Regions from separate parts of the Streptomyces sp. NPDC101776 genome, predicted to be linked through region 1. Evidence: riboswitches for the same ligand, from Rfam matches in the RefSeq annotation. Region 1 holds a riboswitch; each other region holds the start of a gene.
The links. Region 1 has a riboswitch for cyclic di-AMP ahead of ACIRRY_RS15205 (M23 family metallopeptidase). Riboswitches for the same ligand answer to the same signal wherever they lie in the genome.
Positions count from the first base shown of each region.

Region 2: another riboswitch for cyclic di-AMP. It lies ahead of ACIRRY_RS31860 (M23 family metallopeptidase); the one in region 1 lies ahead of ACIRRY_RS15205 (M23 family metallopeptidase).
Region 3: another riboswitch for cyclic di-AMP. It lies ahead of ACIRRY_RS02870 (peptidoglycan DD-metalloendopeptidase family protein); the one in region 1 lies ahead of ACIRRY_RS15205 (M23 family metallopeptidase).

Region 1 is NZ_JBIWMV010000004.1:16,008-25,445, reverse strand. It holds gene ACIRRY_RS15220 (alginate lyase family protein) at 1-959, shown strand, start outside; tRNA gene ACIRRY_RS15215 (tRNA-Met) at 1,012-1,085, shown strand; gene ACIRRY_RS15210 (PP2C family protein-serine/threonine phosphatase) at 1,239-2,387, shown strand; cyclic di-AMP (ydaO/yuaA leader) riboswitch at 2,621-2,777, shown strand; gene ACIRRY_RS15205 (M23 family metallopeptidase) at 2,789-3,796, shown strand; gene ACIRRY_RS15200 (aldo/keto reductase) at 3,844-4,788, shown strand; gene ACIRRY_RS15195 (PrsW family intramembrane metalloprotease) at 4,802-6,109, opposite strand; gene trmB (tRNA (guanosine(46)-N7)-methyltransferase TrmB) at 6,159-6,965, opposite strand; gene lhgO (L-2-hydroxyglutarate oxidase) at 7,091-8,371, opposite strand; gene ACIRRY_RS15180 (hypothetical protein) at 8,515-9,438, opposite strand, start outside.
Region 2 is NZ_JBIWMV010000012.1:172,510-181,947, reverse strand. It holds gene ACIRRY_RS31875 (DNA topoisomerase (ATP-hydrolyzing) subunit A) at 1-644, opposite strand, end outside; gene ACIRRY_RS31870 (M16 family metallopeptidase) at 978-2,357, shown strand; gene ACIRRY_RS31865 (M16 family metallopeptidase) at 2,354-3,742, shown strand; cyclic di-AMP (ydaO/yuaA leader) riboswitch at 3,944-4,101, shown strand; gene ACIRRY_RS31860 (M23 family metallopeptidase) at 4,115-4,870, shown strand; gene ACIRRY_RS31855 (GntR family transcriptional regulator) at 5,059-5,754, shown strand; gene ACIRRY_RS31850 (HPr family phosphocarrier protein) at 5,916-6,197, opposite strand; gene ACIRRY_RS31845 (GNAT family N-acetyltransferase) at 6,387-9,194, shown strand; gene ACIRRY_RS31840 (DUF5998 family protein) at 9,293-9,438, shown strand, end outside.
Region 3 is NZ_JBIWMV010000001.1:655,672-665,109, reverse strand. It holds gene ACIRRY_RS02890 (MBL fold metallo-hydrolase) at 1-570, opposite strand, end outside; gene ACIRRY_RS02885 (Glu/Leu/Phe/Val dehydrogenase dimerization domain-containing protein) at 812-1,990, shown strand; gene ACIRRY_RS02880 (TetR/AcrR family transcriptional regulator) at 2,056-2,649, shown strand; gene ACIRRY_RS02875 (SGNH/GDSL hydrolase family protein) at 2,936-3,721, opposite strand; gene ACIRRY_RS02870 (peptidoglycan DD-metalloendopeptidase family protein) at 3,913-4,854, opposite strand; cyclic di-AMP (ydaO/yuaA leader) riboswitch at 4,859-5,017, opposite strand; gene ACIRRY_RS02865 (alpha-galactosidase) at 5,323-7,395, opposite strand; gene ACIRRY_RS02860 (tyrosine-protein phosphatase) at 7,566-8,363, shown strand; gene ACIRRY_RS02855 (DUF6126 family protein) at 8,382-8,507, opposite strand; gene ACIRRY_RS02850 (helix-turn-helix domain-containing protein) at 8,504-9,136, opposite strand; gene ACIRRY_RS02845 (aspartate aminotransferase family protein) at 9,211-9,438, opposite strand, start outside.

The DNA.
Region 1 (9,438 bases):
CGGCGAAGCCGGTCGCGGACGTCGACTGCCCCTGGAACGGCAAGGCCGCGCACGGGTGCGTCGAGGAGCGCGAGGACGCGATCGCGGCGTACACGCAGGCCCTGCTGTTCAGCATCACCGGGAAGCAGCACCACGCGCTCAAGGCGCGGGAGATCATGGACGACTGGTCGGCGAAGATGAAGGAGCACACCTCCGACGACGCCGGGCTGCAGACCGCGTGGGCCGGTTCGACCTGGGCGCGGGCGGCGGAGATCGTGCGGTACGCGCCGGGTGCCGGGTGGCCGGCTGACCGGGTCGAGCGGTTCGGGACGATGCTGCGTACCGCCTACGAGCCGGAAGTCACCAAGAACCTTCCCGACTACAACGGCAACTGGGACCTCGCGATGACCGACGCGGCGATCGGCATCGCCGTCTTCCTCGACGACCACAAGGCCTTCGACGCCGCCGTCAAGCGCTTCCGCGACCGCGTGCCCGCTTACTTCTACCTGGCCAAGGACGGCAAGGTGCCGCTCGCCCCGGTCGGGTCGAAGCTCACCACCCCGCAGAAGCTGACGACGTACTGGTTCAAGCAGACCACCTTCAAGGACGGCGTCGCCCAGGAGACCTGCCGCAACTTCAAGCACGTCGGCTACTCGCTCGCGGCCTCCGCCCACATCGCCGAGACCGCCTGGCACCAGGGCGTCGACCTCTACGACGGGGTCAAGGACCGGCTCAAGGCGGCCCTCGACCTGCACGCCCGCTACCAGCTCGGCGAGCCCGCGCCCGCCTGGCTGTGCGGCGGCAAGGTCGACCGGAACATGGGGCCCGACCTGGAGGTCGCCCTCAACCACCTGGAGGGCCGGCTCGGCGAGAAGGTGCCCGCCGCGCACAAGCTCGCCGAGCAGAGCAGGCCGGCCGGCAGCGACGACCTCTTCGTCTCCTGGGAGACCCTCACGCACGCCGGGAACACCGCCGACTGAAACCCGTGTGACTTCGGACCCCGCGGATGGCGTATAGTTGCAATCACAACGGCGCGGGGTGGAGCAGCTCGGTAGCTCGCTGGGCTCATAACCCAGAGGTCGCAGGTTCAAATCCTGTCCCCGCTACTAAGGCCAAGGGCCGGAATCCAGAAATGGATTCCGGCCCTTGGTGTTTCTGCCCGCTGTCCTCCCTGGTGTTTCTCCCGCCCCGATTGGCCCGCCCCGCTCGCCGCCCTCCCGCCACCGGGAAAAACTGGACGCGTGGAGGAGGGTCCGTACGTGCGAGCCGGTGGGCGCCTCCTCGGCGATCCCGTGCCCGACCCGGGCCTCGGTCCCGTCCTCGACGAGGGACGCCGGATCCCGAACCCCCGCACCCTCGCCTTCGTCCGCCGCCTGCCCCCGCTGCTGCTGGTCGTCGGCGCCTGCTACGACTACTTCACCCCGCAGAACTTCACGGCGGCCCCGTTCTTCACCGCCGCCCCGCTCGTCGCCGCCCCGCTCTACTCGCGGCGCGGCACCGTGCTCACCGGCCTGGCCGCCTTCCTCGTCGGTCTCGTGGTCCACCTCAGGCTCGGCATCGTCTTCCACATGGACGCGGTCACCGAGGCGGCCACTGTGGCGACGGTCGCCGTCCTCGCGGTCCTGATCAACCTCCTGGTCCGCCGCAGCAGCGAACAGCTCGCCTCCGCGCGCGAGATCGCCGAGGCCGCCCAGCGGGCCGTACTGCCCGAACCGGCCGAGCGGATCGGCGGGTTCGCGATCGCGGCACGATACGAGGCGGCGCAGGAGGGCGCGTTCATCGGCGGCGACCTGTACGCGGTGCAGGACACCCCGCACGGCGTGCGGCTGGTCGTCGGCGACGTGCGCGGCAAGGGCATGGGCGCGGTCGCCGCCGTGGCCGTGGTGATCGGTGCGTTCCGGGAGGCCGCCGAGCAGGAGGCCACCCTGGAGGCGGTCGCCGAGCGGCTGGAGCGGGCGCTGACGCGCGAGGGCACCCGGCGGGACGGGCTCGACGCGTTCGAGGGGTTCACCACGGCCGTCCTCGCCGAACTCCCGCACGGCGACGGCGTCGTACGGATCGTCGACCGCGGGCACCCGCCGCCGCTGCTCCTGCACGAGGACGGCACCGTGGGCACGTTGCTCGTCAAGGAGCCCGCACTGCCCCTGGGAATGGGCGAGTTGGGGGTCTGGCCGGACCGCGCCGAGGAGTTCGCGTTCCCGGGCGGGGCCACGCTGCTGGTGTACACCGACGGGCTGTCCGAGGCGCGCGACGCCCGCGGTGTCTTCTACGACCCCGGCGAGCGGCTGGCCGGCCGGACCTTCCGCAGCCCCGAGGCGCTGCTCGACATCCTCGCCAAGGAGGTGCGCCGCTACTCCGGGGGCTGGATGACGGACGACATGGCGATGATCGCCGTACGCCATCCATGACCGTTGTCACGGGTGGTGATCGGCCGACCGCCCTCCGCATAACAACTGACATCCCGTCAATACCTGTGGGAATTCTGAGACTTGGCCAACTCGCCCGTTTTTCGCCGGTGGTGGGCCGTTCGTCCAGCAAGGAAAGGTTAATGATCAAGCGGAACGGCTTGGAAAGGGATGCCTGTGTCTATTAACGTTCGATAACGCAGCGCGGTCGTCCCAGCCGTCACAAGAGACAGCTCCGCGCGCACGCGCCGAATCCCGCAAGGGAACCGGGGAACCATCCCTTGGGGTGAATCGCTCGTCGACAGCCGTGGCAACACGGCAGGTTGACGCGCGTAGGAGACCTTCCTGCTCCGAACCCGTCAGCTAACCCGGTAGGCGAGAAGGAAGGAAAGGAGCACGCCCACGTGGCGTCCAACCAGGCTGCCCCTGAAGCCCCTGTCGTCTACGGCGGTTACCGCCCCGACGAGGGCCCCTGGGAGGAGTGGAATCCCAGCGCGGAGTCCGTCCTTCCCAACCGCGGCAAGCACCGTGTCGCCAAGCAGCGTGGTGGCGGAGGATTCGCCCGCAGCTCCACCGTCCTGGGCGTCGGTGTCATAGCCGCCGTCAGCGCCGGCGGTATGGCCAGCGCCAACACCGGCAAGCCGCCGGTCTCCATCTCCATTCCGGACCTGCCCTCCGTGGGCCATCTGCTGGACGACTCCTCCAGCACCCCCAAGGGCTCCGCGACCGCGCTCAGCAGCGTCGGCGTGACCACCACCGAGGCCGCCAAGGGCGCCCCGGACGCGGGTGAGCTGCTGCGCAACCGGATCATGGAGCAGGCCGAGCTCCAGCAGCTCCAGGTCGACGGCAAGTCGAAGGCCGCCGCCGAGGCCGCCGTCGCCAAGCAGGTCGACGCGGCTGCCGCCAAGGCCGAGAAGGACGCCGCGAAGAAGGCCGCCGACGCGAAGAAGGCCGCGGAGGCCGCCGCCAAGAAGAAGGCCGAGGCCGTGAAGCTCGCCGCGCTGGCGAAGCAGTACACGCTTCCGGTCGTCTCGTACACGATCACCGGCACCTTCGGCCAGGCCGGCTCGATGTGGTCCTCCGGCTACCACACCGGACTCGACTTCGCCGCGCCCACCGGCACGCTGATCAAGGCCATCCACAGCGGCACGGTCACCGAGGCGGGCTGGGCCGGTTCCTACGGCTACCGCACGATCCTCACCCTCGACGACGGCACCGAGCTGTGGTTCTGCCACCAGTCCTCGATCAACGTCAGCGTCGGGCAGAAGGTCGCCACCGGCGACGTCATCGGCCGCGTGGGCGCCACCGGCAACGTGACCGGGCCGCACCTCCACCTGGAGGTCCACATCAACGGCGCGGCCACCGCGAGCGACCCGGCGCCCTGGCTGCGCAGCAAGGGCCTCAACCCCTGACCCGGCTGTTGGAATATCCGGTTCCGGCCCGGCTGTTGTCGTAGAGCATGACTTCTCTTCGCAAGCTGGGCCGTTCCGATCTGGAGATCTTCCCGCTGAACCTCGGCGGCAACGTCTTCGGCTGGACCGCCGACGAGGCGACCTCCTTCGCCGTGCTGGACGCCTACACCGCCGCGGGCGGCAACTTCGTCGACACCGCCGACTCGTACACGGCGTGGGTCGAGGGCAACAAGGGCGGTGAGTCCGAGACCGTCATCGGCAAGTGGGTCAAGGCCCGCGGCAACCGCTCCGACGTCGTCATCGCCACCAAGGTCAGCCAGCACCCCGAGTACCCGGGCCTGTCCGCCGTCAACATCAAGGCCGCGGCCGACGCCTCGCTGAGCCGCCTGGGCACCGACTACATCGACCTCTACTACCCGCACTTCGACCAGGTCGAGGTGCCGGTCGAGGAGATCGTCGGCGCGCTCGACGAGCTGGTGAAGGCGGGCAAGGTGCGGCACATCGCCGCCTCCAACATCTCCCCGGAGCGCCTTCAGGCGTCCCTCGACTTCTCCGACCGCGAGGGCTTGGCGCGCTATGTCGCGATCCAGCCCCACTACAACCTGGTCTCCCGCGACACCTACGAGGGCGAGCTGCGGGACGTCGCCGAACGCGGCGGCCTCTCCGCCCTGCCGTACTTCTCGCTGGCGGCCGGCTTCCTCACCGGCAAGTACCGCCCCGGTACGACCGTGGACAGCCCGCGGGCGGGTCGCGCGGCGCAGTACCTCGAATCGGAGCGCGGCCGGCGGGTGTTGAGCGCCCTGGACGAGGTCGCCCAGGCCCACGAGGCGCCCGTGGCGACGGTCGCCCTCGCCTGGCTCGCCGCCCAGCCCACGGTCGCGGCCCCGATCGCCTCCGCCCGCACGGTCGACCAGCTCCCCGCGCTGCTGGGCGTGGCCGAACTGGAGCTGACGGACGCGGAGATCGCGAAGCTGACGGACGCCTCTGCCTGAGACCTGAGGGCCGTCAGGACCGGTACGGGTTGTACAGGGAAGTCCCGTACGACCCGTACACCGGCGGCCACGGCGGCACCACCACCGGCACCGGAGGCGCCGTCCGCCGCGCCGCGTAGTCCAGCGCCGGCCGCGCCACCTCCCGGCGCAGCCACAGCTCGTGCAGCAACTCCCTTTCCCGTACGACGAATTCGGCGCCGGTGCGGCCTCGCGCGGCCCGGTGCCGCAGGACCGCCAGGGTGGTCGCGTACGCCTCGTACTGGGCCACCGAGCGGCCCGCCGGGCGGCCGAGGCGGTGGCGGGCGTACTCGCGGGCCAGCCGCCGTGCCTTCATCGAGCCGAGCACGAACGGTTCGGCCGGGGTCAGCCAGCCCGCGTAGACATAGACGGGCAACTCCTCGCGTACGGTGCGCAGTTCGCGCTGCCGGGTCCAGACCGCCAGCCAGGTCAGCAGACCGAACGAGGGGACCATGAAGACGCCGTAGACCTCGAAGAAGCCGTACTGGCCGAAGGTCGAGGAGCCGTTCCACATCGCGTGCATGCCCATCGCGAGGAGCAGGCCGGTCAGGGGGACCAGGACGCGCCGGACGTGGTGGCGGTCCGGGGAGAGCGCGGCGATGCCGAAGCCGATGCCGGTGAGGACGGTGAACAGGGGGTGCGCGAAGGGGGACATGACGATGCGCACGAAGAAGGTCGCCGCGGTGACGGAGGCGAAGCCGCGGTCGCCGGTGAGCTGGTCGGTGCCGAAGGCGGTGCCGAGGTAGAGGATGTTCTCGGTGAACGCGAAGCCGGTGGCGGTGACCCCGGCTATCACCACTCCGTCGACGATCCCGGTGAAGTCCCGTCTGCGGAAGAGAAAGACGAGCAGCACGGCTGCCGCCTTCGCCGATTCCTCGACGATCGGGGCTATGACGGTCGCGCCGAGAGTGTCCGCGCTGGTCGGGTCGGCGGTCGTGGTCGCTATCCATCGGGTCGCGAAACTGTTGGCGACGATCGCGATCAGCGCGGCGGCGCAGGCGCCCCACGCGAAGGAGAAGAGCAGGTTGCGCCAGGGGCCGGGGTCGACGCGGTCCAGCCAGCGGAACGCGGCGACGAGCAGCGGCACGGGCAGTACGGCGAGCCCGAGGCCCACCAAGAAGCCTTCCGTGCCGGTCTGTTGGCGCACGAGCGCGAGGATGACCAGACCGGAGAGCGTGAGCAGGGTGATCAGCGCGCCGTGCCGGACCCAGTTCCGCCGCCACCAGCGCTCGCGCCGCCCGTGCCCGGGCACACCACCGGCGAGGTGGCCGGGGTGCGGGGGGTACGGCGAAAACGTGGCCACGGCATCGACCCTAACGAGGTAAGGGCACGGCCCGCGATGGAGCCTGGCGTCAGCGCTGGTCGTCGTGGGGTACGCGACGGAACAGCAGATCGTTCACGACATGTCCCTTGTCCAGTCCCTGGCCCTCGAAACGGGTCAGCGGCCGGAAGTCCGGACGGGGCGCAAAACCGCCGTCGGGTTGGCTGTTCTCGAAGTCCGGGTGCGCGCCGAGGACTTCGAGCATCTGCTCCGCGTACGGCTCCCAGTCGGTCGCGCAGTGCACGGTGGCCCCCGGCTTGAGCCGGGTCGCGGTGAGGGAGAGGAACTCCTCCTGGATCAGCCGCCGCTTGTGGTGCCGCTTCTTGGGCCAGGGGTCCGGGAAGTAGACGCGCAGCCCGTCGAGCGCGTCCGGGGTGAGCATCTCGCGGAGCAGGATGATGGCGTCCCCGTTGGCGACGCGGATGTTGGACAGGCCGTGGTGTTCGGCGAGGCCGAGGAGGTTGCCCTGGCCCGGGGTGTGCACGTCGGCGGCGAGGATGTTCGTCGCGGGGGCGGCCGCCGCCATCTGCGCGGTGGCCTCGCCCATGCCGAAGCCGATCTCCAGCACGACGGGGTTGTCGTTCCCGAACAGCTCGGTGAGGTCGAGGGTGCGTTGACCGTCGATGTCGAGTCCCCACGTGGGCCACAGGCGTTCCAGGGCGTCGGCCTGGCCTGCCGTGACGCGGCTCCTGCGGGGCTGGAAGCTGCGGATTCGGCGTTCGAAGTGGGAGCCGGCGGGGTCGGGGCGGGGCCCGTCGGGGAAACGGGGTTCGCCCTTGGGTCGGGTTCGCTGTGCGGGCTCGGTGGGGGCGGCGGGGGTGTTGGGGGAGTCAGACACAATGCGGTGATTTTACGGGGCGTGCGCCTGGTCGTCCGCGTGGCTTGTGTTGTCTTGCGGGTGCAGGTGCGTTGGGGCTGGTCGCGCCCGCGCGGCGGAGCCGCAAATGTCACAGCCCCGCGCCCCTAGGGGGTTGCGGTGCCCGGAGTTTTGAGTGGGAGGCGTTTCTCCTCGCCAAGTACAGCCAGTGCCCGTCTGGCCACCTCTCTGCCGATCGGGAGGGAGGCTGTTGCCGCTGGGCTCGGGGCGTTGAGGACGTGGACCGTCCGTGGGCCCTCCTTGATCAGGAAGTCGTCGACCAGGGTGCCGTCCCGGAGGACCGCCTGGGCGCGTACACCGGCTGCCGACGGCGTGAGGTCGTCCGGTGTCACCGCCGGGAGCAGTCGCTGTACGGCTGTCGTAAAGGCGCTCTTGGACACCGACCGGCGCAGCTCCCCCGCTCCGTACCGCCAGTGCTGCCGGGCCATGTGCCACACCCCGGGCCAGGCTGCCGTCGTCGCGAGCTCTCGGGGGCTTACGACGCCCCAGTCGTAGCCCTCGCGGGCCAGGGCGGGTACGGCGTTGGGGCCGAGGTGGACGCTGCCGTCGATGCCGCGGGTGAGGTGGACGCCGAGGAACGGGAAGGCCGGGTCGGGCACCGGATAGACCAGGCCCCGGACCAGTTCGGGTCGCGTCAGGGTGTAGTACTCGCCGCGGAACGGCACGATCCGCATCTCCGGGTCGTCGCCGGTGAGGCGGGCCACCTGGTCGCAGTGCAGGCCGGCGCAGTTGACCAGCACGCGGGCGCGGACGATGTCACCGCCGGTCGCGGTCACCGTGCGGACGGCGACCCCGCGCTCCGGGCGCCGGTCGATGTGGGCGACGCGCGCGCCGTAGCGGATCTCCGAGCCGGAGGCCTCGGCCAGGTGGCGGGCGACCTCGGTGTAGTCGCAGATGCCGGTCGTCGCGACCTGTATGGCCGCGAGGCCGCGCACCTCCGGCTCGTACTCGGCGATCTGCCCGCCGCTCAGCTCCCGCACGGGGATGTTGTTCTCCCGGCCGCGCTGCACGAGCGCGTGCAGGCGCGGCAGTTCGGCCCGCTCCGTGGCGACGATCAGCTTGCCCGTGACGGCATGCGGAACCCCGTACTCCGCACAGAACTTGACCATCTCGGCCGCCCCGCGCACCGCGTACCGCGCCTTGAGCGACCCGGGTTTGTAGTAGATCCCGCTGTGGATCACCCCGCTGTTGCGCCCTGTCTGGTGACGGGCCGGGCCCGCCTCCTTCTCCAGCACGGTGACCCTGGTGCCGGGCGCGGCCCGGCTGATCGCATAGGCGGTCGACAGCCCGACAATCCCGCCCCCGACCACAAGCACGTCACAGTCGTACCCCACCACGTGCACCACCTCCCGCCTCCGATAGTGCACTGCACCACTGACAGTGCCTTCAAACCCCGGGAAGGGCAGCCCCCTAAGGGGGGCGGGGCTGTGTCGACATGCGGCTCCGCCGCGTGGGCGCGACCAGTCACGACGAACCGGTACTCGCAAGTCGACACAAGCCAGGCAAATCCCTAGGCGGGCGCCATCAACAACGGCCGAGCCCTCTCCCGCAGCTCAACCACCCGCGGCTCATCCCCGTACGGCTCCAGCCGGTGCAGAAGATCCTTCACGTACTCGGTGGTCCGGGCAGAAGAGATCCGCCCGGCAACCTCCACCGCCCGCACCCCCTGCTCACACGCCGCATCAAGATTCCCCGACTCCAACTCGGCGACAGCCGAAACAACGAGCCGGAGACCATGCGAGCGCACGAACTCCTCCGTCGGCTTCGACAACGCCTGCTCGGTGAACCGCCGCACCTGACGGGGCGCCTTCAGATCCCGGTAGCACTCGGCGGCGTCGGCGGCGAACCGGTCGTAGCCGTAGAAGCCGAGCCACGACGGATCGTTGTCGCCCTCGCGGGACCGCTCCAGCCACCCCTCCGCAGCCTTGAGCGCCGCGCCCGCCGCCTGCGCGTCCCCCGCCTTCGCGTGGGACCGCGCCTCGACGAGCCGGAAGAAACTCATCGTGCGGGCCGTGGCGAGGCCTCTGTTGCGCTCCAGGGCGGCCTGCGCGAGGTCGACGCCCTCGTCGCCGAAGCCCCGGTAGGTCGCCTGCAACGACATCGACGCCAGGACATAGCCGCCCAGGGGCACGTCCGCCGCCGCGCGGGCAAGGCGCAGCGCCTGGATGTAGTACCGCTGCGCCGCCTCCTGTTGCCCGGTGTCGAAGGCCATCCACCCGGCCAGGCGTGTGAGTTCGGCACTCGCGCCGAACAGCGCCCTGCCGACCTCGTCGGAGTACGAGCCGAGCAGCAGCGGTGCCGCCTCCACCCGCAGACACTCCGGCACCATCGACGAACGCCAGTCACCGCCGCCGTACTTGGAGTCCCAGCGCCTGGCGTCCTCCGCGGCCTCCCGCAGTTTCTGCACATCGCTGTGGCCGACTTTGAGCGGCGT
Region 2 (9,438 bases), on a different contig from region 1:
GCGTTCGGAAAGCGGATCAAGTGGCGGGCCGCCGCGATGACTTCGCCCAGGTTGTGCGGCGGCATGTTGGTGGCCATGCCGACGGCGATGCCCGACGAGCCGTTCACCAGGAGGTTCGGGAAGGCGGCGGGCAGGGCCACCGGCTCCCGCTCCTGGCCGTCGTAGTTCGGGGTGAAGTCGACCGTGTCCTCGTCGATCGACTCGGTCATCAGGTTGGCGGCCTCGGACGGCCGGCACTCGGTGTACCGCATCGCGGCAGGCGGGTCGTCGTTGCCCAGCGAGCCGAAGTTGCCGTGGCCGTCGGCCAGGGGGACGCGCATGGAGAAGGGCTGGGCCATGCGCACCAGGGCGTCGTAGATCGACGCGTCGCCGTGCGGGTGCAGCTTGCCCATGACCTCGCCGACGACACGCGCGCACTTCACAAAGCCGCGGTCGGGGCGCAGGCCCATCTCGTCCATCTGGTAGACGATCCGTCGGTGGACCGGCTTCAGGCCGTCCCGGGCGTCCGGCAGGGCTCGGGAGTAGATGACCGAGTACGCGTACTCAAGGTAGGAGCCCTGCATCTCGTCGACGACGTCGATGTCGAGGATCCGCTCCTCGAACGAGTCGTCGGGCGGCGGGGTCTTCGTGCTGCGGCGGGCCATCGCTGCCGGCTCCTCTTTTCTGGTCGCTCGCCTGGGGGTCGCTCCCCTTCGGCTCACTCTTGCTGAAGCGTGAACGGGGTCTTGACGTGAACCATTGTGGACCGCGGCACTGACAACGCGGACCAGGACCCGGCGTTGGCCGCTCGGCTCCGTCACCGACGGCTGCCGCGTGGGTCCACGTGTGCGACTGCCCGCAGGCTACGCGATCTCGCTCTCGGCGTACGTCCGCCGGGAACTTCGCCGACGGTCCGCACGCTTGCATACAGTGGCGGGACGAGCAGGATTTCTGCGGTTCCAGCCAGAGAATCCGCGATCGAAGGGACGTACATGCCCATGGGTCACACGGCCACCGCCGAGGCAGGGTCCGGCGGTCTGACAGCGACCGAACACCGCTTGGCCAACGGTCTGCGCGTGGTGCTCTCCGAGGACCACCTGACCCCGGTCGCGGCGGTGTGCCTCTGGTACGACGTCGGTTCCCGCCACGAGGTCAAGGGGCGTACCGGCCTGGCTCACCTCTTCGAGCACCTGATGTTCCAGGGCTCCGGACAGGTGAAGGGCAACGGCCACTTCGAGCTGGTGCAGGGCGCGGGCGGTTCGCTCAACGGCACCACCAGCTTCGAGCGCACGAACTACTTCGAGACCATGCCCACCCACCAGTTGGAGCTCGCCCTCTGGCTGGAGGCCGACCGCATGGGCTCCCTGTTGGCCGCCCTTGACGAAGAGTCCATGGAGAACCAGCGGGACGTCGTCAAGAACGAACGCCGCCAGCGCTACGACAACGTGCCCTACGGGACCGCGTTCGAGAAGCTGACCGCCCTCGCCTACCCAGAGGGGCACCCGTACCACCACACGCCCATCGGCTCGATGGCGGACCTGGACGCGGCCACGCTGGAGGACGCGCGCGCGTTCTTCCGCACCTACTACGCGCCCAACAACGCGGTCCTGTCCGTGGTCGGCGACATCGACCCCGAGCAGACGCTCGCCTGGATCGAGAAGTACTTCGGGTCCATCGCGGCGCACGACGGCAAGCCCGCTCCCCGTGACGGCTCACTGCCCGACACGATGGGCGGCGAACTGCGCGAGGTCGTCGTCGAGGAGGTCCCGGCCCGCGCCCTGATGTGCGCCTACCGGCTCCCGGAGGACGGCACGCGCGCGTCCGACGCGGCCGACCTCGCTCTCACCATCCTGGGCGGCGGCGAGTCCTCGCTCCTCTACAACCGCCTGGTACGACGCGACCGTACGGCCGTGGCGGCCGGCTTCGGTCTGCTGCGGCTGGCCGGAGCGCCCTCCCTGGGGTGGCTGGACGTCAAGACGTCCGGTGACGTCGAGGTGCCGGTCATCGAGGCGGCCATCGACGAGGAGCTCGCCCGGTTCGCCGCGGAGGGCCCCACGGCCGAGGAAATGGAGCGCGCCCAGGCCCAGTTGGAGCGCGAGTGGCTGGACCGGCTGGGCACGGTCGCGGGCCGTGCGGACGAACTGTGCCGGTACGCCGTCCTGTTCGGCGACCCGCAGCTCGCCCTGACCGCCGTGCAGCGCGTCCTCGACGTGACGGCGGAGGAGGTCCAGGAGGCCGCCAAGGCCCGTCTGCGCCCCGACAACCGCGCGGTGCTCGTCTACGAGCCGATCGCGGACGAAGACGATGACGACGACGCAGCCGCCGCCGACGAAGCAGCGGCCGAGGCCACCGACGAGAACGAGGAGGCGGCCAAGTGACCGAGCTCGCCACGATGGAGTTCCACCCGCAGCCCCAGGCCGGCGAGGCCAGGCCCTGGGCCTTCCCGGCGCCCGAGCGCGGGACGCTCGGCAACGGCCTGACCGTGCTGCGCTGCCACCGCCCCGGCCAGCAGGTCGTCGCCGTAGAGGTGCTCCTGGACGCGCCCCTGGACGCTGAGCCTGCCGGCCTGGACGGTGTCGCCACGATCACCGCGCGTGCCTTCTCCGAGGGCACCGACAAGCACTCCGCCGAGGAGTTCGCCGCGGAGCTGGAGCGCTCCGGCGCCACCCTCGACGCGCACGCCGACCACCCCGGGCTGCGCCTGAGCCTGGAGGTCCCGGCCTCGCGCCTGGCCAAGGGGCTCGGTCTGCTGTCCGACGCCCTCAGGGCGCCCGCCTTCGCGGACAGCGAGGTCGAGCGGCTGGTCCGCAACCGCCTCGACGAGATCCCGCACGAGACGGCCAACCCGTCCCGCCGCGCGGCCAAGCAGCTCTCCAAGGAGCTGTTCCCGGCGACCTCGCGCATGTCGCGCCCGCGCCAGGGCACCGAGGAGACCGTCCAGAAGATCGACTCCGGAGCCGTACGCGCCTTCTACGAACGGCACGTCCGCCCCGCCACGGCCACCGCAGTGGTCGTCGGCGACCTCACCGGCATCGACCTGGACGCGCTGCTCGCGGACACCCTGGGCTCGTGGACGGGCTCCACCGCGCAGCCACGCCCCGTGCCGCCGGTGACCGCCGACGACACCGGGCGGGTCGTGATCGTGCACCGTCCCGGCGCCGTCCAGACGCAGCTGCTCATCGGCCGCGTCGGATCCGACCGGCACGACCGCGTGTGGCCCGCGCAGGTGCTCGGCACGTACTGCCTGGGCGGCACCCTCACCTCCCGCCTGGACCGTGTCCTGCGCGAGGAGAAGGGCTACACCTACGGTGTGCGGGCGTTCGGCCAGGTGCTGCGTTCGGCACCGGACGGCACGGGCGCGTCGATGCTCGCCATCAGCGGCTCCGTGGACACCCCGAACACCGGTCCCGCGCTCGACGACCTGTGGACGGTGCTCCGCAAGCTCGCCGAGGGCGGACTCACGGACGCCGAGCGGGACATCGCCGTACAGAACCTCGTCGGGGTGGCGCCGCTCAAGTACGAGACCGCCGCGGCCGTCGCGAGCACGCTGGCCGACCAGGTCGAGCAGCACCTGCCTGACGACTACCAGGCGACGCTCTACCAGCAACTCGCCGCGACCGGCACCGTGGAGGCCACCGCGGCGGTCGTGAACGCCTTCCCGGTGGACCGTCTGGTGACGATCCTCGTAGGCGACGCGGAGCAGATCAAGGAGCCCGTGGAGGCCCTCGGTATCGGCGAAGTGACCGTCGTTCCGGCGGAGTAGACGCGGTAGCTGCACACGCGCGTGGGGAGCCCTGGTGACTGAAGCGTCACCAGGGCTCCCTATTGTCCGAATTGGGGGAGAGGTTGCCTGTCTGCCCTGTGGCATGTGCAACAAAAACCGTGATCCGTTTGGGGATTGAAAGTGGCCCCCTTTAGCGTCAACCCGGCTGTCCGTCAGGCACCGCGCCGCACTCGTGGCACCGGACAGTCATCGCCGAGTCCCCGTACGGCGCGAGCCAGGGGAGCCGGGGACCCACGTCCCTGGGGTGAATCGGACGCCCGCGCACCGCGAGGGAGTCCGTAGGAGACCTTCCTGCTCCGAACCCGTCAGCTAACCCGGTAGGCGAGAAGGAAGGAAAGGACCAGCCACTTCATGGCGTTCACCCGCGCCACCGGGAAGCACCGTCGCCCGAGCCGGACCCACCGCACCACCGTTCGTGCCGCGAGTGTCGCGGCTCTCGCCACCTCCGGCGTCGTAGGCACCCTGGCCGCCGCCCCGGCGTTCGCCGCGGAGCCCGCCCCCGAACAGACCGGCCTCACCCCCGTCGTCGCCATCAACGACTCCGTGGCCGAGAAGATCGACGCCCAGGCCGCCGCACAGCGGGAGGCCGCCGCCGAGCAGCAGGCCAGGGAGACCGCCCGCGCCAAGGCCGCCGCACAGGCCAAGGCGGCCCGCGAGGCCGAGGTGCGCGCCGCCCGCGAGGCCGAGCGCAAGAGGCTCAACACCTTCGTCGCGCCGGTCGCCGGCTCCTATGTGTCCACCGGCTACAAGACCGGCGGCTCCCTGTGGTCCTCCGGTGCCCACACCGGCATCGACTTCCACGCCTCGACCGGCACCTCCGTGCACGCGGTGGGCTCCGGCACCGTCGTCGAGGCCGGCTGGGGAGGTTCGTACGGCAACGAGGTCGTGATCAAGATGGCCGACGGCATGTACACCATGTACGGCCACCTGTCGTCCATCGGTGTCTCGGTCGGCCAGACGGTCACCCCGGGCCAGCAGATCGGCCTCTCCGGGGCGACCGGCAACGTCACCGGACCGCACCTCCACTTCGAGGCCCGCACGACCGCCGAGTACGGCTCGGACGTCGACCCCGTCGCCTACCTCCGCAAGCACGGCGTGAACGTCTGACGACACGGCGCCGCACTTCCTGAAGCCCCAGCCCGCCCGGCCGGGGCTTTCGGCGTTTCCGGAGCCCACCTGTCCAAAAAATATCCATGGATTCCGGCCCGCCATCGGAAATTCCCGCTCATTGCAATAGAGTCACGGAACACACGTCAATCGTCGACGTTTCACGGGGATTAAGGCGGAGGTCGGACATGCGTATTCCGGCGCACTCGGTATGCACGGCGATCCGGGACGACATCGTCGCCGGTGTCTACGAGCGCGGCGGCAGGCTCACCGAGGAACTCCTCGCGCGCCGGTACGGCGTCTCGCGCGTCCCCGTGCGGGAGGCCCTGCGCACGCTGGAGGCCGAGGGGTTCGTCGTGACCCGGCGGCACGCGGGCGCGTGCGTCGCGGAACCGACCGAGCAGGAGGCCGCCGACCTGCTGGAGATGCGGATGCTGTTGGAGCCGCTCGGTGCCTCGCGGGCCGCCCAGCGGCGCACCGAGGCCCACCTGAAGGTGCTGCGCGGCCTCGTCAGGCTGGGCCAGGAGCGCGCCAGGCGGGGCAACAGCGAGGATCTGCGCTCCCTGGGCAGCTGGTTCCACGAGACGCTGGCACAGGCCTCCGGGAGCCCCGCGCTGACCTCGATGCTGACCCAGCTGCGGCACAAGATCGCCTGGATGTACGCGGTCGACGCACCGGCCAACCCCGTCGAGTCCTGGGCCGAGCACGGGGCCATCGTGGACGCGGTGGCGCGCGGCGACAGCGAGCGCGCGCGGGCGATCACCGCCCTGCACACCGAGCGGGCCGGCACCGCGCACCGGCTGCGATTTCCCGGCGGGGCGGGCGGCGCGGACCGTGTGAGGACTTCGCAACCTCCCGTAAACATGTCGGGTCTGCGGCATTAACACGGGCGCCGTATACAAAGAGAGGATAATTCGCGGGGGATTATTTCTGCTGCCCGCAAATGGAATTGCGAAGGGCTCGCCCGGTAATTCGGGCGAGCCCTTCGAGGTTGCGGCACATCGGTTTTGCGGCGAAATCACCGCAACCATCAATTGCGGGTTGTTCAGACAGTCTCGGGGAGTTCCTCGAGACCCTCCGCGACCAGTTTCGCCAGTCGGTCGAGGGCCGCGTCCGCGCCCTCGGCGTCCGACGCGAGGACGATCTCCTCGCCGCCCTGGGCGCCCAGGCCCAGCACCGCGAGCATGGAGGCCGCGTTGACGGGGTTGCCGTCGGCCTTGGCGATCGTCACGGGGATACCCGAGGCCGTGGTGGCCCGGACGAAGATGGAGGCGGGGCGGGCGTGAAGGCCCTCCGCCCAGCCGACGTTGACGCGGCGCTCAGCCATGTGATGCTGCCCTTCAGAGTCTCAGGGTTGTCTAGACCAGTTTCCCACACGTGAAGCGAGCCCGGACCGGTCCCGTGGACCGTCCGGAGCGAGTCGTCGGACCGCGGCCTCGGCCCGACTTCGCCTCGCTGCTTTTCACCCACAGACTGCCTCGCGCTGATGTCGGACGCGAGCCGTACGCTGGGCCCCATGCAGCAGACCTCGTCGGACCGGCACGAGTACCCCGCCCACTGGGAAGCCGACGTGGTGCTGCGCGACGGGGGTACCGCGCGCGTCAGGCCCATCACCGCCGACGACGCCGAGCGCCTGGTCAGCTTCTACGAGCAGGTCTCCGACGAGTCGAAGTACTACCGCTTCTTCGCGCCGTATCCTCGCCTGTCCGCCAAGGATGTCCACCGCTTCACGCACCACGACTTTGTGGACCGGGTGGGACTCGCGGCCACCGTCGGCGGCGAGTTCATCGCCACCGTACGCTATGACCGCATTAGTGCCGACGGGCGTGCCGCCTCCGCCCCCGCCGACGAGGCCGAGGTCGCCTTCCTGGTGCAGGACGCGCACCAGGGGAGGGGCGTCGCCTCCGCCCTCCTGGAGCACATCGCGGCCGTCGCCCGCGAGCGCGGCATCCGCCGCTTCGCCGCCGAGGTGCTGCCCGCCAACAACAAGATGATCAAGGTGTTCACGGACGCCGGCTACACCCAGAAGCGCAGCTTCGAGGACGGCGTCGTACGCCTGGAGTTTGACCTCGAACCCACGGATCGGTCCCTCGCCGTGCAGCGCGCGCGGGAGCAGCGCGCCGAAGCGCGGTCCGTGCGACGGCTGTTGGTGCCCGGCTCGGTCGCCGTCGTCGGTGTGGGGCGTACCCCTGGAGGGGTGGGCCGCAGCGTTCTCGACAACATCAGGGACGCCGGGTTCACCGGCAGCCTGTACGCCGTGAACAAGGCACTCCCCGAGGAGCAGAAGGACCTCGACGGGGTGCCGGCGTACCGCTCGGTGCGCGACATCGACGGCCCCGTGGACCTCGTGGTCGTCGCCGTTCCGGTCGAGCACGTCCCCGAAGTCGTCACCGAGTGCGGCGAGCACGGGGTGCAGGGGCTCGTCGTGGTCACCGCCGGATACGCCGAGAGCGGCCCCGAGGGACGCGAGCGCCAGCGCGAACTCGTGCGCCACGCGCGCACGTACGGCATGCGCATCATCGGACCGAACGCCTTCGGGGTCATCAACACCGCCGCCGACGTACGGCTGAACGCGTCCCTCGCCCCCGAGATGCCCCGCCCCGGACGCATCGGCCTGTTCGCGCAGTCCGGCGCCATCGGTATCGCCCTGCTCTCCCGGCTGCACCGGCGCGGCGGCGGGGTCACCGGCGTCACCGGCGTCTCCACGTTCGTGTCGTCCGGCAACCGCGCGGACGTGTCCGGCAACGACGTCCTTCAGTACTGGTACGACGATCCCGACACCGACGTCGCCCTCATGTACCTGGAGTCCATCGGCAACCCCCGCAAGTTCACCCGCCTCGCCCGGCGCACCGCGGCGGCGAAGCCGCTGGTCGTGGTCCAGGGCGCGGGATCCGCCCCTCAGGGACACGCCGTACGCGCGACGCGCCTGCCGCACGCGACCGTGTCCGCGCTGCTGCGCCAGGCCGGCGTGATCCGTGTCGAGACGATCACCGAACTGGTCGACACGGGGCTGCTGCTCGCGCGCCAGCCGTTGCCCGGCGGGGCACGGGTGGCGATCCTGGGCAATTCCGAGTCACTGGGGCTGCTGACCTACGACGCGTGCCTCTCCGAGGGGCTGCGGCCGCTCGTTCCGCTGGACCTGACCACGGCGGCGACGGCGGCGGACTTCCACCGGGCCCTGTCGGAGGCGTTGGCCGACGAGACGTGCGACGCGGTGGTCGTGACGGCGATACCGGCGGTGGGAGAGGGCCCGGCGGAGGACGCGGCCTTGGCGGAGGCGTTGCGGTCGGCCGCCGAGGAGGTCCCCGGGAAGCCCGTGCTGGTGGTGCATGTGGAACTCGGAGGGCTCGCCGAGGCGTTGTCGGCCGCGATGAGCACGGCACCCCAGGCTGTTTCGAAGCGCGGGGACCCCCAGCGCCCCGCGGAGCGACCGCCCACCGCAGCGCAGGCCCCCGAAGGGGCCGGCCTCATCCCCGCCTACCCCGCCGCCGAGCGCGCCGTCCGGGCCCTCGCCGAAGCCGTGAAGTACGCGCAGTGGCGGCGCGAGGCCGTCGACCCCGGCCGGGTGCCCGAGTACGAGGACATCGACGAGAAGGGCGCCGCCGGGCTGATCGGCGGGCTCCTCGCGCGCGGGCAGGGCCTCACGCTCGGCGTCGACGAGACGTGCGACCTGCTCGGCAAGTACGGCGTCGACGTCCACCGCGCGCTGCCCGCCCCCACCCCCGAAGACGCCGCCGAGGCCGCCCGCACCCTCGGCTACCCGGTCGCCCTGAAGGCCACCGCCCCGCACCTGCGACACCGGGCCGACCTGGGCGGCGTACGACTGGATCTCGCCGACGAGGACCAACTGCTGCGGGCGTACGCCGAGTTGGGCGAGTTGTTCGGGACGCCCGAGGAGCTGCGGCCGGTGGTGCAGCGGATGGCGCCGCGCGGGGTCGACACCGTCGTACGGGCCGTCATCGATCCGGCGGCGGGGGCCGTGCTGTCGTTCGGACTCGCCGGAGCCGCCTCGCAGTTGCTCGGGGACACCGCGCACCGGCTGATTCCGGTCACGGACCGGGAGGCCGCCTCGCTGATCCGGTCGATCCGGACGGCGCCGCTCCTGTTCGGCTGGCGCGGTTCGACGCCGGTCGACACGCCTGCCCTGGAGGAGCTGATGCTGCGGGTGTCGCGGCTGGTCGACGACCATCCCGAGGTCGTCGCCGTGGCCCTGGAGCCGGTCGTCGTGGCCGCGCACGGCCTGAGCGTGCTCGGCGCCTCCGTGCGCGTGGCCCCGCCGCCCGTCCGGGACGACCTCGGCCCGAGGACGCTTCCCGTGTACTGACCGGGCGTCGACCGTGTGCCGACCGCCCACTGAGACAGGTGGGATCGGACCGTCCTGAGCGGTGCCTCGCAGTCAGTGGTCCACCGTAGGATGGACGTATGGCCAAGACCAGTACGACGACCCAGGGGCTGCGTGCGGCGATCGAGCGCAGCGGCTACTACCCGGCCCTTGTGGCCGAGGCGGTGGAGGCCGCCGTCGGCGGCGAGCCCATGCGGTCGTTCCTGGTCCACCAGGAGACCACGTT
Region 3 (9,438 bases), on a different contig from region 1:
CTCCAGGTGGGCGCCGACGCCGAGCGGCACGGCGAACAGGGTGTCCGTGTCGGCCAGCGCCTTGATCGAGGGCATGTCCAGGTGGTCGTAGTGGTCGTGCGAGATGACCACTACGTCGACCGGGCCGAGCGCGGCCAGCGGCAGGGGCGCCGGGTGCAGCCGCTTGGGTCCGGCGAACGGGAACGGGGAGCAGCGCTCGCCCCAGACCGGGTCGAAGAGGACCCGGTGGCCGTCGATCTCCGCCAGCACGCTGGAGTGCCCCATCCAGGTCAGCCGCAGGCCGGTCGCGGCGGGCTTGGCCAGGTCGGCGAGGGTCGTGGCGTGCACCGGGAGCGTGCCTTCGGGAGCGCGGCGGGCGCGCTGCTCCTTGTCGAGGTAGGACTTGCCCATCTCGCGCATCGTGCCGCCGGACGGGCGGACGTTCGTATTGCCCCCGGGGTTCTGGAAGACCCCGTCCTTGAAGTGGGGTGATCTGCGAATGCGCGCCAGGCGCTCGCCGCTCGGGTCCACGCCGAAGGCAGCGGGCTGCAGCGCGCGGAGCCCGGAGCTCAGCGTACGGAATCCGGTCACGATGCCTCCAGGTCGGGTCGTTCAGGCTTTCCATTATGGTCGACCCCTGTGACAACGCCGGTGCGTCGGCGTCACGGAGCCCGCTTTCCAAGGAAAGACCAAAGTTCCGCGCCGAAGGTCGACCCGGCGCAGCGGGATCCGAGCGTCCGGCGGCCCTTCCGTTGACAGGACCCGACACCACTCCCGATACTGACTCGCCGTTCAGTACTTGGCCTGCCGGCCGATGCCGCGAGGAGTCCCCATGACCGCCCCCCTGATGTCGCTCACCTGGACCGATCACGTCACCGGCCGCCAGGGCTTCCTGGTCGTCGACCGGCTAGTGCGCGGGGTGTCCAGCGGCGGACTGCGGATGCGGCCGGGCTGCACACTCGACGAGGTGGCGGGGCTCGCCCGCGGCATGACCATGAAAGAGGCGCTGCACTACGACCCGGAGGGCCGCTACGTCCCCCTGGGCGGCGCCAAGGGCGGCATCGACTGCGATCCCCAGGACCCGGGGGCGTACGACGTCCTCGTGCGCTACCTGCGCGCCATGCGGCCGTACATCGAGAGCTTCTGGACGACGGGTGAGGACCTCGGGCTGACCCAGGACCTGGTCGACCGGGCCGTCGCCGAGGCCGGGCTCGTGTCGTCGATCCAGGCCGTGTATCCGCTGCTCGACGACGAGAAGGCGGCCCGGCGGCGGCTCGCGGACGCCTTCGCGGTCGACGTGGACGGCATCGGTCTCGACGAGCTGGTCGGCGGCTGCGGGGTCGCCGAGTCGGTGCTCGCGGCGCTGGACCGGGCGGACGTGCCGTACGCGGGGACGCGGGTCTCCGTGCAGGGTCTGGGCACCATGGGCGGGGCCACGGCGCGGTTCCTCACGCGCGCGGGGCTGACGATCGTCGCCGTCGCCGACCTGAAGGGGACGATCGCGAACCCGGCCGGACTCGACGTGGACGCGCTGCTCGCGGCCCGGGACGGGTACGGCGCCGTGGACCGTTCCGCGCTGCGCCCCGGCGACCTCGAACTCCCCGGCGAGGACTGGCTGTCCGTCGAGGCGGAGGTGCTGGTCCCGGCGGCGGTGTCGTACGCGATCGACACCACGAACCAGCAGGGGATCGGCGCCCGCTGGATCGTCGAGGCGGCCAACATGCCCGTCCTCCCCGAGGCGGAGGAACTGCTGTCCGCGCGCGGAGTCGTCGTACTGCCCGACGTGGTCGTGAACTCCGGGACGAACGCCTGGTGGTGGTGGACCCTGTTCGGCGACATCGGCGCGGACGCGGACGAGGCGTTCGCCCACACCCGGCGTTCGATGCGCTCCCTGATCGACCTGATGCTGGCCCGCGCGGAGGCCGACGGCACGACCCCGCGCGCCGCCGCGCACGCCATCGTCGCGGACCGGCTGCCGGTCATCGCGGAGCGGTTCGGCTGGTACCGGTGAGGCACCGGGCAACACCTTCGTGGACCACGGAATAGGGTGATCACGTGGCGAGAGTGCGGTTGGGCGTGGCGGAGCGGCGTGCGGAGTTGCTGCGGGCCGCCGTCGAGCAGATCGAGGCGCGGGGTGTGGCGGCGGTCAGGATCGCCGACGTGGCCTCGGCGCTCGGGGTGAGCAACGCGCTGGTGCTCTATCACTTCTCGACCAAGGAGAAACTGGTCGCCGCCGCGTTCACCTTCGCCGCGGAGGACGATCTCGCGCATCTGCGCAAGCTGCTCGGCCGCCGTACGACCGCGCTGCGCCGGCTGCGGGCGGCGGTGCGCTGGTACGCGCCGACCGGGCAGGCCAAGGGCTGGCGGCTGTGGATCGAGGGCTGGGCGGCGGCGCTGCGTGAGCCCGCCCTCCTGGACGTCACCCGGGATCTCGACCGGCAGTGGAAGCGGGCGCTCGCGGAGGTCGTCGCCGAGGGGGTGACCGCGGGCGAGTTCCACTGCCCGGACCCGGCCACCACCGCCCTGCGCCTCACGGCGCTCCTCGACGGACTCGCCGTACAGATGACGGCGTACGCGGGAGCGGTGTCGCGGGCGCGGGCCCTGGAGTGGGTCGACGAGGCCCTGGCCCGCGAACTGGGCCTGGACCGGGCCGCGTTGACGGCGTCCTGAGCCGTCCCTCCGTAGGCACTCGGTTCAGTTCGCAGACCGTGGTACCCGTGACGGCGAGGTCGTGGACCTCGGCGCGGGGCTACGCTGCGGGCACGCGGACAGGCGCGGGCACGCGAAGGAGGTTTTTCCGGCAGCCGGGGACAGGGGGACGGTTCGGGGACATGTCACCACCCCGGCCCACCCATAGCCGTTCACCGCTCCCGCGCGGTCACCTCACCGGCCCCCCGGTTCCGCGGCCGCACCCGCCACCCCGCGGGCCCTTCACCCGGCGGAGCCTCACGCCCCGTCAAGCCACCCAGTCGATCCGCATCTTGATGTCGTCCGGCGACAACGCGCCCTTCGCCTCCGCATGGTCCCCGGAGGACTCGCCCCGCAGCCGGCGGCCGATCCACGGCACCAGGTACTCGCGTGCCCAGTGGACGTCGTCGCGCCGGATGTCGAGCGTGCCGCGCGGGGGCAGCGGCGGCCAGGGCTGGTCCGGGTCGGCCGGGATCTCGACACCGAGGACCTGGCCGGCGCGGAGCGCCACGCGCGTGTGCCCCTCGGGAGAGAGGTGGAGCCGGTCGCCGTCCCAGGCCCGCCGGTCCTGGACCGTCTTCAGGGACCACAGGTCGAGCACCGGACAGCCGTAGCGGTCGGCGATGGCCCGCACATGTCCGTTGTAGGTGGCGATCTTGCCGCGAAGGTGCTTGAGCACGGGCACGTTGCGGGTGTCGAAGCCGGTCGTCACCATGACGGTGCCGACGGCGGCGGTGAGGTCGGCGACCGCGCGCTCGAAGCGCTCGGCGACCTCGTCGGGGTCGGTGCCCGGACGGATGATGTCGTTGCCGCCCGCGGCCAGGGAGACCAGGTCGGGGGCGATCTCCTTGGCCCGGGTGAGCTGGTCGGCCACGATCTGGTCGAGCAGCTTCCCGCGCACCGCGAGGTTGGTGTACTCGAAGTCGCCCTCGGGCCGCCGGTCCGCGAGCAGTACCGCGAACCGGTCGGCCCAGCCGACCATCGCCCCGTCGGGCCCAGGATCGCCGACGCCCTCGGTGAAGCTGTCCCCCACCGCCACGTACGACCCGATCACTGATCTGTTGTCACTCTTCGAATCGTTAGCCACGGCAACCATAATTCACCCTGGAGTGTGACCTACGCGATCGTAATATGGGGTTGACGGGCGGTGAGATAAGCCACTTGTAAAGTGTTGTCCAAAGTCGGAATAAGCCCCTGATCAGGGGCGTTCACGCCGGGAACTGCCCTGACCGGGGTTCCGAGAGGTCAGCCGACGGTGACGCCGTGCGAGCGCAGGTAGGCGACCGGGTCCACGTCCGAGCCGTAGTACGGCGTCGTCCGGATCTCGAAGTGCAGGTGCGGGCCGGTCACGTTGCCGGTCGCGCCGGAGAGGCCGATCTGCTGGCCCTCGGTCACGGTCTGGCCGGCCGAGACGGACAGCTGCGACATGTGGGCGTACTGCGAGTACTCGCCGTCCGCGTGCCGGATCACGACCTCGTTGCCGTAGGCGCCGTCGTAGGCCGCCGAGACGACCGTGCCCGCGGCGACCGCCTTGATGGTGGTGCCGGTCGGGACGACGAAGTCGACACCGGTGTGGTAGCCGCTGGACCACATGCTGCCCGCGACGTGGTAGCCGGTGCCGATCGTGCCGCCGGTCACGGGGAGGGTGTAGCCGCTGGAGGTGCTCGTGCTGGTGCTGTCGTCGCTCTGGGTGGCGGTCGTCTTCTTCGACGAAGACGAAGAAGACGAACTGGAGGACGAACCGGACGACTTGGTCGTGCTCGTACCCGTGTCCGCGCCGGTGCCCGTGCTCGTGCCCGTCGCGGCCTTCTTGCCGAGGGAGAGCTTCAGGCCCGGGTGGATCAGCGACGGATCGCCGCCGATGGCCTCGCGGTTGTCCTGGTAGATCTTCTTCCAGCCGCCGGTGACGTCCTGCTCCTCGGCGATCTTCGCGAGCCAGTCGCCGGCCTTCACCGAGTACGTCTTGACGCCCTCGGTCTTGGCGGTCGCCGCCTTCTGCGTCACCGTCTTCTCAGTCGCCGGAACCGACTGAACGGCCTTTTCCGGAACGGAAGTCGTGGTGGCGGCATGAGCGCCGGTCGCCCCCATGAGCGGAAGGGCGAGTGCCGCGCCGCCCGTTCCGGCCACGGCTATCGAGCGGGAGAAACGCTGGGACTTCGGACGGCGGTGCTTACCCTTGGCGGGCATGACGAATTCCTCTCCGGCGCCTGCGGGGTGAGCTGTCGGGTGCGGGCTGGAGATGCCCGGCCGCGCGCTGGTCGCGGCTTAACCCCAAGCCCGTTCCGGAGACCGGAACAGGCGTCTTACCTGTGGGTCCCCCGCTCCTGCCGCATACGGGTGGGTGTGCGGAGTCCGGTCGGCGGCAGGATTGGGCGTCCGTCCGGATTGGTGGCGAACGTAAGCGAGGAAGACGCAAAGGGACAAGCAGGAGGTTCCACGGATATGCGTTCCTTGTGATCCCCTGTGGGAATTTACAGTCACCCTCCGTGAATTCCCACCGGACTCAACCCCTCAATTCCCCTGCAAAAGCACGCCAATTACGTGAACATGACGAACGACGTACGGTCACGAATATGACGCTGATCACGTGCGTTCCCCTCAGGTTCCTTTATTCCAGAGCGAGTTGGCACGAAGGCTGCAATTAGGACAGAAGGCTCAGATGCGACGCAGCCGGATAACCGTCGCATCGAGGTCACCGCGCAGCCCAGTACGCAGCCCGTGGTGCAACAGGACCGCACCCCTGTGGACTTCACCCGTTTCGAGGCATTCGTACGATGCTGTCGGGTCGAGCCCGCGCAGCCGGAGCGCCGACAGGGGCTCTCCGTAGTGCTGCGCCTGGAGGAGGGCGAGGACGACGGTCTCGTCGCCGCGCACGTACTGCACGGCGCTCAGTCCGCCGCTCGGCGCGCGCAGCCGGTGGAGGTCGCCGTGCTGCACGAGCGGCCGGATCTCCTTGTAGAGGTCGACCCAGCGGCGGGCCTCGGTGAGGTCCTCGTCGGTCCACTCCGAGAGGTCGCCACCCACACCGAGCACCCCGGCCATGGAACTCACGAACCGGAAACGCAGGCTGCTGACCCGGTCGTTGAGTTGAGTGTTCGGGCTGTCGGTGACCCAGGCGGCCATCACGCGCGCGGGGTGGATCTGGCTGAAGCCGTGCTGGATGGCGAGCCGGTCGAGCGGGTCGGTGTTGTCCGAGGTCCACACCTGGTCCGTACGGCTCATGATGCCGAGGTCGATCCGGCCGCCACCGCCCGAGCAGGACTCGAAGGCCACGCCCGGGTGAGCTTCCCGCAACCGGTCCAACAGGGCGTACAGGGCCCGCACATGGTCGACCCAGAGACGCTGCGGATAGGCGTCGCCGGGCCAGCCCGCGTCGGTGAAGCAGCGGTTGAAGTCCCACTTCACGTAGTCGATCGGGGCACTGGAGAGCAGCCCGTCGAGCTGCTCCCAGAGGTACTCCTGAACGTCCTCGCGGGCCAGGTTGAGGACGAGCTGATTGCGGAACTCCGTCCGCTTTCGTCCCGGTTGGAACTGCACCCAGTCGGGGTGCGCGCGGTACAGGTCGCTGTCCGGGTTGATCATCTCGGGCTCGACCCAGATGCCGAACTGCATGCCCAGCGCGTGCACACGGTCGGCGAGCGGCTTGAGACCCGCCGGGAAACGGTCCGGGTTGGGGGTCCAGTCACCGAGCCCGGCACGGTCGCTGGTGCGGGCGCCGAACCAGCCGTCGTCGACCACGAACAGCTCGACCCCGACCGCCGCCGCGCGCTGCGCGAGCGTCTCCTGCTGCTCCTCGGAGATGTCGAACTGGGTGGCCTCCCAGGAGTTGTAGAGCACCGGCCGGTCCTGGTCCGCGTCCGGGATGACGTACGTCCGCTGGTACGTGTGCCAGGTGCGGCTGGCGCCGCCGTAGCCGCCGTCGCTCCACAGCCCCGCGAAGAGGGGGGTCGTGTAGGACTCGCCCGGCGCCAGGAGCAGCAGCCCGGAGTCGTCGTACCCGGCACCGCCGGTGATCTGCACGCGCGCGTCCGGGAGTTGGGCCACGGCCAGCCGCCAGGACCCCGACCAGCCGAGGGCACAGCCGTAGACCTCGCCGCGCTCCTCGGTGGCGTCGATGTCGAGGGCCACCCAGGGCAGATGCTGATGCCCGGTGTGACCGCGCCGGCTGCCGATGACCTTCTCACCGTAGGTGAGCTCGGAACGCACCAGCCGCGACTCGGCGGCCCACCGCCCGTGCAACTGCGACAGCCGCCACCCCTCACGCTCGGGCAGCGTCCACACACCGGAGTCGGCGCGCAGCAGCTCCAACGGCTCGTCCCCGTCGTTGTCGAGGCTCGTCCAGCGCTCTACGACGTCGCCGCGCGTCCGGTAGTGCAGCGTGATCGCAAGGCCGGTGTCCCGGAAGCGGAGCCGCAGTTCGTCGCCCTCGGTGTCGTACCGCTCGAAGGTCCATTCCGTGCCGCGGCGCTCGGGGGTGCGCACGGACAGGGCGGGCCGGGCGAAGCGGGGGCCGCCCTCGACGGGGTACTCCTCGCGGCCGTCGAGCGGGGACTCGAAGGAGGAGCCGGAGGGCAGCGGGCGGGCGGCGAGTTCCTCGGCGTCGGCGAGTGCGATCGCGGGGCCCCAGTGCAGGTGGAGCAGCTCGTCGTGCTCGGTGAGATGGACGGCGTAGCTGCTTGTGGGGCCCGACAGCACCCACGTCCGGCCGTTCTCGGCGATCTCCAGCATCAGGTTCCTCACAGATTCGAACAAGTCCGCTCAAGCGCCAACATCATCGACGTCCGAGGGGTCGTGAGGCAACGCCTGTGGACAACTCATTGCCTCGGGAATCGATGTCGTATCGTCGAGAACGTGCCCGCCGGTGAGCCGCGCCGCCGGGCCGAGTGGGAGGAGTCCTCGTGACGCAGCAGATTCCGTCGACCGAGCCGGAGTTGTCCGGAGTGCGCAATTTCCGGGACGTGGGCGGACTTCCTACGGTGGACGGACGGCGGGTGCGGCACGGGGTGCTGTTCCGCAGCGGCCATCTCGCGCACGCGACCGAGGAGGACACCGCGTTCCTCGACTCGCTGGGTCTGCACACGATATTCGACTTCCGCAACGCGTCGGACCAGAAGCTGGAGGGTCCCGACGTCGAGCTGCCCGGCGTGCGCAATGTGAACCTGCCGCTGAGCGACCCGGCGGACGGCTCCGAGTTCTGGAAGATGGTCCGCGACGGCGAGATCGAGCAGTTGCGCGAGATCCTCGGCGGCGACAAGGGCGCGAACCGGATGATCGCCTCGTACCGCACGATCGTCAAGGACCGGACCGCCGAGCACTCCCAGGTGCTCCACTCGCTCGCCGAGGACAGTGTTCCCGCGCTGATGCACTGCGCGGCGGGCAAGGACCGCGCGGGTCTGTCGATAGCCGTGACGCTGCTCGCCCTGGGCGTGGAGCGCGAGGCGATCGTGACCGACTACCTGGAGTCGAACGCGAAGCACCGCCGCTACCAGGTGCGCCGCAGCAACTCCTCCGTCGCCGGCTACTCCCCCGAGGTGATGGAGCTCCTCAGTCCCCTCTTCGACGCCCGCGCCGAGTATCTGACGGCGGCCTTCGAGACGGTCGAGGAGACCTGGGGCAGCGTGGACGCCTATCTGGAGCAGGGGTTGGGGATCACCCCGGAGATCCGGGAGCGGCTGCGCGAGCGCCTGCTGGACTGAACTCGTGGCGGTGGCGGGCTACTTGGCACCCACGGAGAACAGCAGGTAGATGAAGGCCGCGAAGAGGTGGCCGACAGCGATGTAGATGAGGAGCCGTACCCACAGGGCGCGGGGGAACTTGTCCTCGATGTTGTTGCCGCTCATGGCGTCTCTCCGGTGATCGGGCCCAGGCACAGGGCGGCCGTGGGGCTCTGCAACAGGGTGTGGACGAACAGGACCTCGACGCCGGTCTCGTCGGCGGCGGCGAGCCGGTGCGGGGTGAGCGAGTCGAAGTGCGCGCTGTCGCCCGGCCCGAGGACGTGCGCGGTGTCGCCGAGCCGCAGCCGCAACCGCCCCTTGAGGACGTAGAGCCATTCCTCGCCGGGGTGCACGCGCACGATGTCGCCCTGGGAGCCGTGCGGGATGCGGACGCGCAGCGACTGCATCCCGCGGCCGTGGGCGCCGGCCTGCCAGTAGGTCCAGCCGCCCGCGTGGGTCGGTTCCATGTCGGCGGCGCGGACGACGGCGTCCCGGTCGGTGACCGTCTCGCCCAGCAGATCCGAGACTGTCGTACCGTAGATACGGGCCAGCGCGAGCAGCATCGGCAGCGAGGGCTGACGCAGCCCGGTCTCCAGCCGGGAGAGATGGGCGGGCGAGAGCCCGGCCGAGCGGGCGGCGGCCTCCAGGGTGAGGGAGGCGCGGCGGCGCAGGGCTCGGAGCTGGGGGGCGACGGTGGCCGGCAGGTCGTCGGCCGGTCCGGTCGACGGTTCCGACTCTGTCTCGGAAGAGCTCATGCTCTCTATTCAGCCCCAGGATTGCCTCTGCGGCAAATTTCTTGCCACAGAGGCAAAAACCCCGTCCCGAAGGCTCAGCGGTTGGCCACCGCCTGCTTCACGAGCGTCTTGCTGAAGTCCCACATCAGCCCGCCGCCGCTGTGCGCGTCGTCCATCACGGCCGTGAAGGCGTCCACGAACCGGTCCACCTCGCGCTCCCCGACGACCAGCGGCGGGATCAGCTTGATGACCTCCAGGTGGTCACCGGAGACCTGGGTGAGGATGCGGTGCCGCTGGAGCAGCGGTACGACCACCATCTGCGC